Regions from separate parts of the Serratia sp. YWN4 genome, predicted to be linked through region 1. Evidence: riboswitches for the same ligand, from Rfam matches in the RefSeq annotation. Region 1 holds a riboswitch; the other holds the start of a gene.

Region 1 (4,428 bases):
TTTTGCCGCGCTGTTCAGCTCGGTGGTGCCGTTTTCGATCTTCCCGTTGATTGCTTTGGTGCTGGCGGTGTATTGCCTGCATCAACGTTACCTGAGCCGACCCATGCCGGAGGGGATGCCGAAGCTGGCCGCCGCCTGTTTCCTGCTGGGTATCCTGGGGTACAGTGCGATCGTCCGAGTGGAATACCCGCAGATTGGCTCTAACTTCCTGCCATCCATTGTCTGTGTTGCACTGGTATTCTGGATTGGATTCCAATTGAAGAGACGTGATTCTGCCGCGCAATAAGCTTTATTTTCAATGAAATGGCGGGCATCGAGCCCGCCTGATAATCTATCAGCGGCGTTCCAGCAACACACCGCATTCCATATGGTGGGTGTAAGGGAACTGATCGAACAGCGCCAGACGGCTGATGTTGTGGGTTGCCTGCAGTGTTTCCAGGTTGGTGCACAGCGTTTCCGGGTTGCAGGAAATGTACAGAATGCGTGGATAGGCCTGCACCATCTTCAGAGTATCGTCATCCAGCCCGCTGCGTGGTGGATCGACAAAAATCGTCTCGCAATTATAACTCGCTAAATCAATCCCTTTCAGCCGGTTGAATTCACGTACGCCGTTCATCGCCTGAGTGAAATCCTCTGCTGCCATGCGGATGATCTGCACGTTGTCGATCTGATTGGCCGCAATGTTGTACTGAGCTGCGGCAACGGAAGGCTTGGCGATTTCGGTGGCCAGCACGCGTTCGAAGTTGCGCGCCAGCGCCAGTGAGAAGTTGCCGTTACCGCAATACAGCTCCAGCAGATCGCCCTGCGAACCCTGCGTAACGTCCAGCGCCCATTCCAGCATCTGCACGTTCATCGCGGCATTGGGTTGGGTAAAACTGTTTTCTACCTGGCGATAAATCATGTCGCGACCGGCGACCGGCAATACTTCGTCGACATAATCCTGATCCAGCATGATTTTCATCTTCGACGCACGGCCAATCAGCTGCACATCAAAGCCCTGTGCGCGTAGCGCATCGCGCAGTGCCGCCGCATCCTGCTGCCATTGTTCATCCAGCTTGCGGTGATACAGCAGTGAGGCAATGATTTTGCCGCTCTGCGTGGACAGGTAATCAATCTGGAACAGTTTATGGCGCAGCACCGGGTTGGGTTTGATGGCGGCGATCAGCGCGTGCATCAGCCGGTTAATCAGTTCGCTGGCGGCTGGGAAGCTGTTGACGCGGATGCGCTGTTTGGTCTGCTGATCGAACATGATGTGGTACATCTCGTCTTCATCATGCCAGATACGAAATTCCGCACGCATACGGTAGTGGCTGACGGGTGAGCGGAACACTTCCGGCTCAGGTGCCCTGAACGGTGACATCATCGTTTTCAGACGGGCAGTTTTCTCCGCCAGTTGGTCGTCATAGCGTTCAGTGGGCAAAATCTCGGGCGTCATGGCTCTTCTCGTCAGGCAAATTGGATCAGCGTGGATTGTAGGGAATCAAGCCGTGAAGTCCAGTTTTGTTAGGTTCGCGACCTTATTGGCTGTCTAGACATCTATTTTCATTGATCGTAGCATGTTCATCCGGCCTCAAGCAGCGAGTGAAAAGGGAATCCAGTGCAAATCTGGAGCTGACGCGCAGCGGTATGGGGAAGTCACGGCGATAGCGTTTTTACGCAGACACTGTCCACTGCTGGATGGGAAGTCATCGCCCGGTGCCGGTTGCCCACGGCAATCTGCAAATCCCAAGCCCGAAAACCTGCCGGTGTACGTCGCAAAATCCATGGCCGTCGCGAATTATCGGCTGTGATCCTGCGGCATCCGCCAATTAAGTTTGGATGCTTTTCTTTATGACAATGATAAAAAATACACTGCTGGCGGTGGTTTCCTCCGTGACGGCAGTTTCTGGCTGGGCGCAAGACAACACCACAACCCATAATAGCGACACCCTGGTGGTGAGTGCCAATCGTTTCCCGCAGCCAGTTTCTTCCGTGCTGGCCCCGACCTCGGTCGTCACCCGCAATGATATCGATCGCTGGCAGGCCAAGAGCGTAGTCGACGTAATGCGCCGATTGCCGGGGGTGGATATCGCACAAAGTGGCGGCCTGGGGCAGAGTTCCGCCGTCTTTATACGCGGTACCGAATCCCGACATGTGTTGTTGCTGATTGACGGTATCCGCCTGAATCAGGCCGGTATCACGGGTTCCTCTGATCTGAGCCAGATCCCGATTTCGCTGGTGCAAAAAGTCGAATTTATCCGCGGTGCTCGCTCTGCCGTCTACGGTTCCGACGCCATTGGTGGGGTGATCAACATCATTACTACTCGTGAGAAGGCGGGTTCCTCACTTTCTGCCGGTGTCGGCTCGAATGGCTATCAGGAGTACGACGGTGCTACGCAACAGCAACTGGGGCAAAATACCGTCGCTACCTTGGCTGGCAATTATACCTATACCAGAGGGTTTGACGTAGTGGCCAACTTGCCGGACAGCTTTGGCAATCCGGCACAGCCCGATCGTGACGGCTTTATGAGCAAATCGCTGTATGGCGAACTGCAACACCAGTTTACCGAGCAGTTGGGCGGATTTGTGCGTGGTTATGGCTATGACAACCGCACGGCCTATGATGGTAGCTATAACTATCAAGATCCCCTGCATCCTGATGCTTTGCCCGATACTCGCCAGCTCTATAGTCAGTCGTGGGACAGCGGCCTGCGCTATCGCGAGGGGATTTATGCCACGCAGTTAACGGCCAGTTACAGCCACAGCAAAGACTATAATTATGACCCGAAATATGGTCGCTATTCCGCCTCATCGACCCTGGATGACGCCACACAATATAATGTGCAGTGGGGAAATAACTTCCAGGTGGCTCAAGGTAGTGTCAGCACCGGCGTTGATTGGCAGGAGCAGAAGCTCGAACCAGGCACCGCTTATATCACCGACAGCAAAAGCCAGCGCAATACCGGGCTGTATCTGACTGCACAACAGCAGTTTGACGCTATTACCCTGGAAGGAGCGGTGCGTGGTGACGATAACTCACAATTTGGTTGGCACAATACCTGGCAAACCAGCGCCGCTTGGGAGTTTGTTGAAGGCTATCGTGCGATTGCATCTTACGGCACTGCGTTTAAAGCGCCGACTCTCGGGCAGCAATATGGCGACTTTGGTGGTAACGCGAATTTGAAGCCGGAAGAGAGCCAGCAGTGGGAAGGGGGCTTTGAAGGGCTGACTGGCCCGGTGACCTGGCGTGTGACGGGGTATCGTAACGATATTGATAACCTGATTGGTTATTCGTCCAGCAGTTCCGCTCCTGCTTATTACAATGTGGATCAGGCTACGATTAAAGGTATCGAAGCCACGGCCTCCTTTGATACCGGGCTATTCACCCATCAGATCAGCTATGACTATGTTGATCCGCGCAATGCCAAGACGAATGAGGTGTTGGTTCGTCGTTCCAAACAACAGGTCAAGTACGAACTGGACTGGCAACTCAAGGATTTCGACTGGGCAGTCACTTATCAGTATCTTGGGGAGCGCTATGACACTGATTACAGCACCTACCCAGAGCAGCGTGTCCAACTGGGCGGTGTCAGCCTGTGGGATCTCGCAGTTTCGTATCCGGTCACATCTCATCTGACAGTTCGTGGTAGAATTGCCAACCTGTTTGATAAAGATTACGAGACGGCTTATGGCTACGTTACTCCAGGAAGAGAATATTACCTCACTGGAAGCTATATCTTCTAAAAGCACCGTGACACCACGCCCGACGGTGCTGATATTTGATTCCGGCGTCGGCGGGTTATCGGTGTATCAGGAGGTTCGGCAACTGTTGCCGGATCTCCACTATATTTATGCCTTCGATAACGTGGCATTTCCCTATGGTGAGAAATCCGAAGAGTTCATCGTGGAACGTGTGCTGGAGATCGTCACTGCCGTTCAGCAGCGCCATCCTCTGGCGATTGTCATCATCGCCTGTAATACCGCCAGTATCGCCTGCTTGCCTGCTTTGCGTGAACGCTTTACTTTCCCGGTGGTTGGTGTGGTGCCAGCGATCAAGCCTGCGGCTAAACTGACGGCGAATGGCATCGTTGGCTTGCTGGCGACACGCGGTACGGTTCAGCGTTCTTATACTCATGAGCTGATTTCTCGTTTCGCGACCGATTGTAAAATCGAACTGCTGGGTTCTTCGGAGCTGGTGGAGTTGGCAGAGGCCAAACTGCATGGTGAAGAAGTGCCACTGGCGACGCTGAAGAAAATCCTGCAGCCGTGGTTGAGTATGCGCGAGCCACCGGATACGGTGGTGCTGGGGTGTACCCATTTCCCTCTTTTATCTGAAGAACTGATGCAGGTCCTGCCAGAGGGGACGCGACTGGTGGATTCCGGTGCGGCCATCGCCCGTCGGGCCGCTTGGCTTATCTCGGCGCAAGAAGGCTTGGTCTCAACCCAGGA
Region 2 (4,428 bases), 2.1 Mb from region 1:
CGGGTGATTTGCGGGGCTTCCAGCTGCGACGTATCGCGCCCGACAATCCACGACAGTGTGCGGCGGCTCTCTTCCAGCCCGGCATGTTCCAGCGCGTGATGCACCTCCATCGCCGCATCCTCCAGGCAGCGCGCGGCCAGCAGGGTGTAGATCAGCCACACTTCAGCCAGCCAGCCGAGCCAGGGGTGGATCTGCGTCAGCAGCGTTAAAAGCCCCCAACTGAGCAACCACACCAGCCCTACCACCGCCAGCCACAGCAACCCGCCGCCGATCCTGAGCGCCCTTTCGCTGTGGCAAACGCGGCGGATCAGGCGTTGCAGCACATGAATCAGGTTGCCAATCCAGCGCACCGGGTGCGGCCAGTGCGACGGATCGCCCAGCAGGCGGTCGAGCAGAAAAGCCACCAACCAGGCCGCCAGCGTCATAGCACACTCCTGGCGGCTGTTAACCAGCGATCCAGCAGGCCGGGGCGCTGTGCGAAGTGAATATGCAGATAGCTGGCCTGAGTGCGGCCAAGCTGATATCCCCCCTGCCAGCGCTGCACCGCAACGCCGTCGCGCCATTTGGCGCAGTCAAATACCGGCGTCAGCGGGCTGGAAAAATCGGAATAGTGAAACTCGTGGCCACGCAAGGTTTCCCCTTTAGCAGCCAGCAAGGTGTCGGAGCGGGCCTGCCACTGGCAATAGCCGAAACGCGTCAGGCGATCCCCCATACGGCTTTCCCCCGGCAAAATGCCGCTCATGCGGTGGCGCTGCCCGGCGCTGTCGGTCAGCCCTTGGCCGAGATACATCAGGCCGCCGCATTCGGCATAGATCGGAATGTGCCGCCGATGCGCTGCCTGTAGCGCTGCATGCATCGGCGGGTTGGCCGCCAGTTGCGCGGCATGCACTTCGGGGTAGCCGCCGCCGAGGTAGATCATCTGGCAATCCGGCAATTGGCGATCGTGCAGCGGGCTGAAACGCTGGATGCGCACCCCCGCCTGCTCCAGCAGATCGAGGTTATCCGGGTAGTAGAAGTTAAAGGCGTCGTCTTCAGCCAGCGCCAGGGTTAAGCCTGCGGCCAGTTCAGGCGCGGGTAATGCCGGGGGTTGTCCGGCCGGTTGGTGGGCCGAGAGGGTCAACGCCAGCAAGCGATCGAGATCGATATGGGCTTCAACCTGCTGCGCCAGCCGCTGCCAGCAGGGATCGTTGCCAGCGCTTTCTTGTGCAGCAACCAGCCCCAGATGGCGGGACGGTAACGCCACCTCCGCCAGCACCGGCAAGCGCCCTAACACCGGCACGGCGCAGTAGCGTTCGATGGCCTGACGAATCAGTTGGTAATGCTGGTCTGAATTCACCCGGTTGACGATCACCCCAGCCAGCTTCAATGCCGGGTCAAACTGGCGGAAACCGAGCACGGTTGCCGCCACCGAGGTGGATACCGCTTTGCCATCCACCAGCAGGATCACCGGGCAATCTAGCTGCTTGGCCAGCGCCGCGCTGCTGCAATAATTGGGGTCGATGCCATAGCCGTCGTACAGCCCCATCACGCCTTCGATCACCGCCACATCGGCGTGGCGCAGATGCTGGTTATACAGGCCGTTGAGGGTGGCCGCTGGCAGCATAAAGGCATCCAGATTGCGCGATGCCACGCCGGAAACGGCACGGTGCCAGCCGGTATCCAGATAGTCGGGGCCGACCTTGAACGGCTGCACGCGTAGGCCGCGCTGTTGCAGTGCGCGTAGGATGCCGAGCGTCAGCGTGGTTTTGCCACAGCCGCTGCCGGTGCCTGCGATCAGAAAAGCCCTTTTGCCCGTTAGCTGCATAAAAAAATCCCGGCCACTCGGTCGGGATTCGGTGTCGAAAAGATACGCTCGCGCAGCGCCAACGCTGCACGTATCTAGTGACAACCCGCTTCCCTCCGAAGGAGTTGAATGTCTAGCTCAACTGGCCGGTCTTCTGGCTTAGCTTCATCCTCATCCACACCTTCCCGATCTACAGATCAGTGGTAACCGTGGAATCGTCAGCATCACAGCAGCGGGGGCTGCGGGGGATTAACACCCCCTTCCCGATCACAATTTATTCAGATTGTGAGTTATCCAGTTGGCGATAATGGTTCTTTTACCTAACTCATTTCAGCTATCAATTTATTAACATTGCGATAGCATTAAATACTTTCTCTATCGAACGTCTTACTGATAATAATTAATATACGTCAGCTAATTAATAAAAAAATGTTCAGTTTATTTTTTTGCGAAAAAAACATGGCCATACGATAGTAAAATATTGCTCTCTGAACACGGCTATTGCTGTGGCAGCAAGGGCTTAAGGCTTATTTTCAGAACCTGTGAATAACAAAATATTGTTATCTGCCGCCATCGTTCAATAACGCCGCGCATTACTCCACCAGATTATGCTGCTCAATCGCCAGCGAGCGAAATGCCTGCGGTGTCACATTATAAGTCTGGCGGAATACCTTACAGAAATAACTGGTCTGCGAAAAACCCAGGTTTTTCGCAATACTGGCAATGCTCCAATCACTGTGCTGTAACATTTCCCTGGCATTGGCCATACGCTGCTGATTTATCCACACGTTGAAGCCAACACCCTGATATTTTTTGAATAACTTGCTGAAATAGTAAGGGCTGAGATACACCTTGGCCGCTACGTCTTCAAGACGTAACTCTTCAGAAAGATGAGCATCAATATAGCGCAGCGCCTTTTTCATTTTCGCTTCATGCGGATTGGGCTGGCGCGCCTTAGCCTGTTCTTTGCTCTCGTTATTATCTTTGATCACCACAAAGTTCAGATGCTTTTTCAGGCAGTTTTCCACGATCAGCTTCAGCAGATCCGCCGAGGCAATCACCCGTGAATATTCCATCACCTGCACGTTATGGAACTCATCCAGCAACGCCGGATCCTTTTGCCAGCAGTCATCGACGCTAAGGATATCGATCAGCCCGACCTCCTGTTGCAGCCTGACCTGCCCGCACAGCACAAAACCCACCAGGTGACCGGCAATCACCAGCGGGATAGAGAAATCCGTCAAGCCCGCATGGCAGCGATAGATACAGGGTTCATTGGATTTTGAGGCTTCAAGCCCCCCACAGCGGTCGCTCATGCGGCAACGGAGATGGTTGACGGGATCCTGGCGCATCATCTGGCAAAATGAGGTGAAGTTAAACAGATCGGAGATTTCCTCACCGTGAATGTTCACGACCACGACGGCCAATCCCGTAGCCTGAGCAAAGTCTTGGGCAATTTTATTGATGAGTTCTGAGTTAAGTAAACTGGCAGAAATCATTATAGCCCTCCCTAAGTGAAGTTTTATTTATTATGACAAGCCATCCCTACTGTTATCAGATTGTTATTTTTTTTGCTTTTATCCCCAGCGGAAAAATTAAAAGATAAGATTCGCTAATCGTATTAAAAGCCAGCGCTTAAGCCTATCAGACTAATAAAAAACCCGAAATCTATTTTAATAGATTAACCCAAACAGATCACAAAAATTATCCTCACCCCGGTTAGGGAGTGAGGAAGATAAAAATCAGATCTTTTCTTCTTCTAATTGGCAGGCATTACACGGCAGGTTTTTGCCAATTAAATAGCGGTAACCCGCCGCCCCCAGACAGGCACCGATCACCGGAGCGACGATCGGCACAATGAAATAGGGAATATCGCGCCCACCGGTCATCGCCACTTTGCCCCAACCGGCAAAGAACGCGAACAGTTTCGGCCCAAAGTCACGCGCCGGGTTCATGGCAAACCCGGTCAACGGGCCCATCGAAGCGCCGATTACCGCCACCAGAATACCGATCAATAATGGTGCCAATGGCCCACGCGGCACGCCGTTGCCGTCATCGGTCAGCGCCATCACCAGGCACATCAGAATGGCGGTAATGACGATTTCCACCAATGACGCCTGCAATACACTGATGGTAGGGTTTGGATAGGTGCTGAAAATGCTGGCCAGTTGCAGGCTTTCCAGGCTGCCGCGCACCATATTTTTCGCCGCTTCGGTTTCGGCAAACAGATTATGGTAGAGGGCGTAGACCAGCGCCGCGCCGCAGAAAGCACCGGCGATCTGCGAGACGCAATACCCCAGCACTTTGCCGCGCGGGAAGCAGGCAAACAGCCACATGGCGATGGTGATCGCCGGGTTCAGGTGCCCGCCAGAAATCCCCGCCGTCAGATAAACCGCCAGAGAAATCCCCAGCCCCCAGACGATGCAGATTTCCCACAGGCCAAAATTGGCTCCGGCCAACTTCGCCGCACAAAGGCACCCGGCACCGAAAAAGATAAACAGCCCGGTGCCGAGAAACTCGGCAATACATTGCGCTTTTAGTGAATCATTCATAACCTTCCCCTGCGTGATTGGATAAGGAATCAGCCCACATCAGCTGGCTTCCGGGCAACAGCAACACTGCGAGCTACTATAAGGAGCGGGCAA

Evidence for each region. A riboswitch is a leader RNA that binds a small molecule or an ion and turns the genes downstream of it on or off. The one in region 1 is predicted to bind cobalamin.
Region 2: another riboswitch for cobalamin. It lies ahead of ACX9GT_RS10470 (cobyrinate a,c-diamide synthase); the one in region 1 lies ahead of btuB (TonB-dependent vitamin B12 receptor BtuB).

The regions. Positions count from the first base shown of each region.
Region 1 is NZ_CM147696.1:161,493-165,920, forward strand. It holds gene ACX9GT_RS00750 (YijD family membrane protein) at 1-286, shown strand, start outside; gene trmA (tRNA (uridine(54)-C5)-methyltransferase TrmA) at 335-1,435, opposite strand; cobalamin riboswitch at 1,549-1,760, shown strand; gene btuB (TonB-dependent vitamin B12 receptor BtuB) at 1,831-3,723, shown strand; gene murI (glutamate racemase) at 3,668-4,428, shown strand, end outside.
Region 2 is NZ_CM147696.1:2,223,789-2,228,216, reverse strand. It holds gene cbiB (adenosylcobinamide-phosphate synthase CbiB) at 1-425, opposite strand, end outside; gene ACX9GT_RS10470 (cobyrinate a,c-diamide synthase) at 422-1,804, opposite strand; cobalamin riboswitch at 1,911-2,096, opposite strand; gene pocR (transcriptional regulator PocR) at 2,377-3,282, opposite strand; gene ACX9GT_RS10460 (MIP/aquaporin family protein) at 3,526-4,335, opposite strand.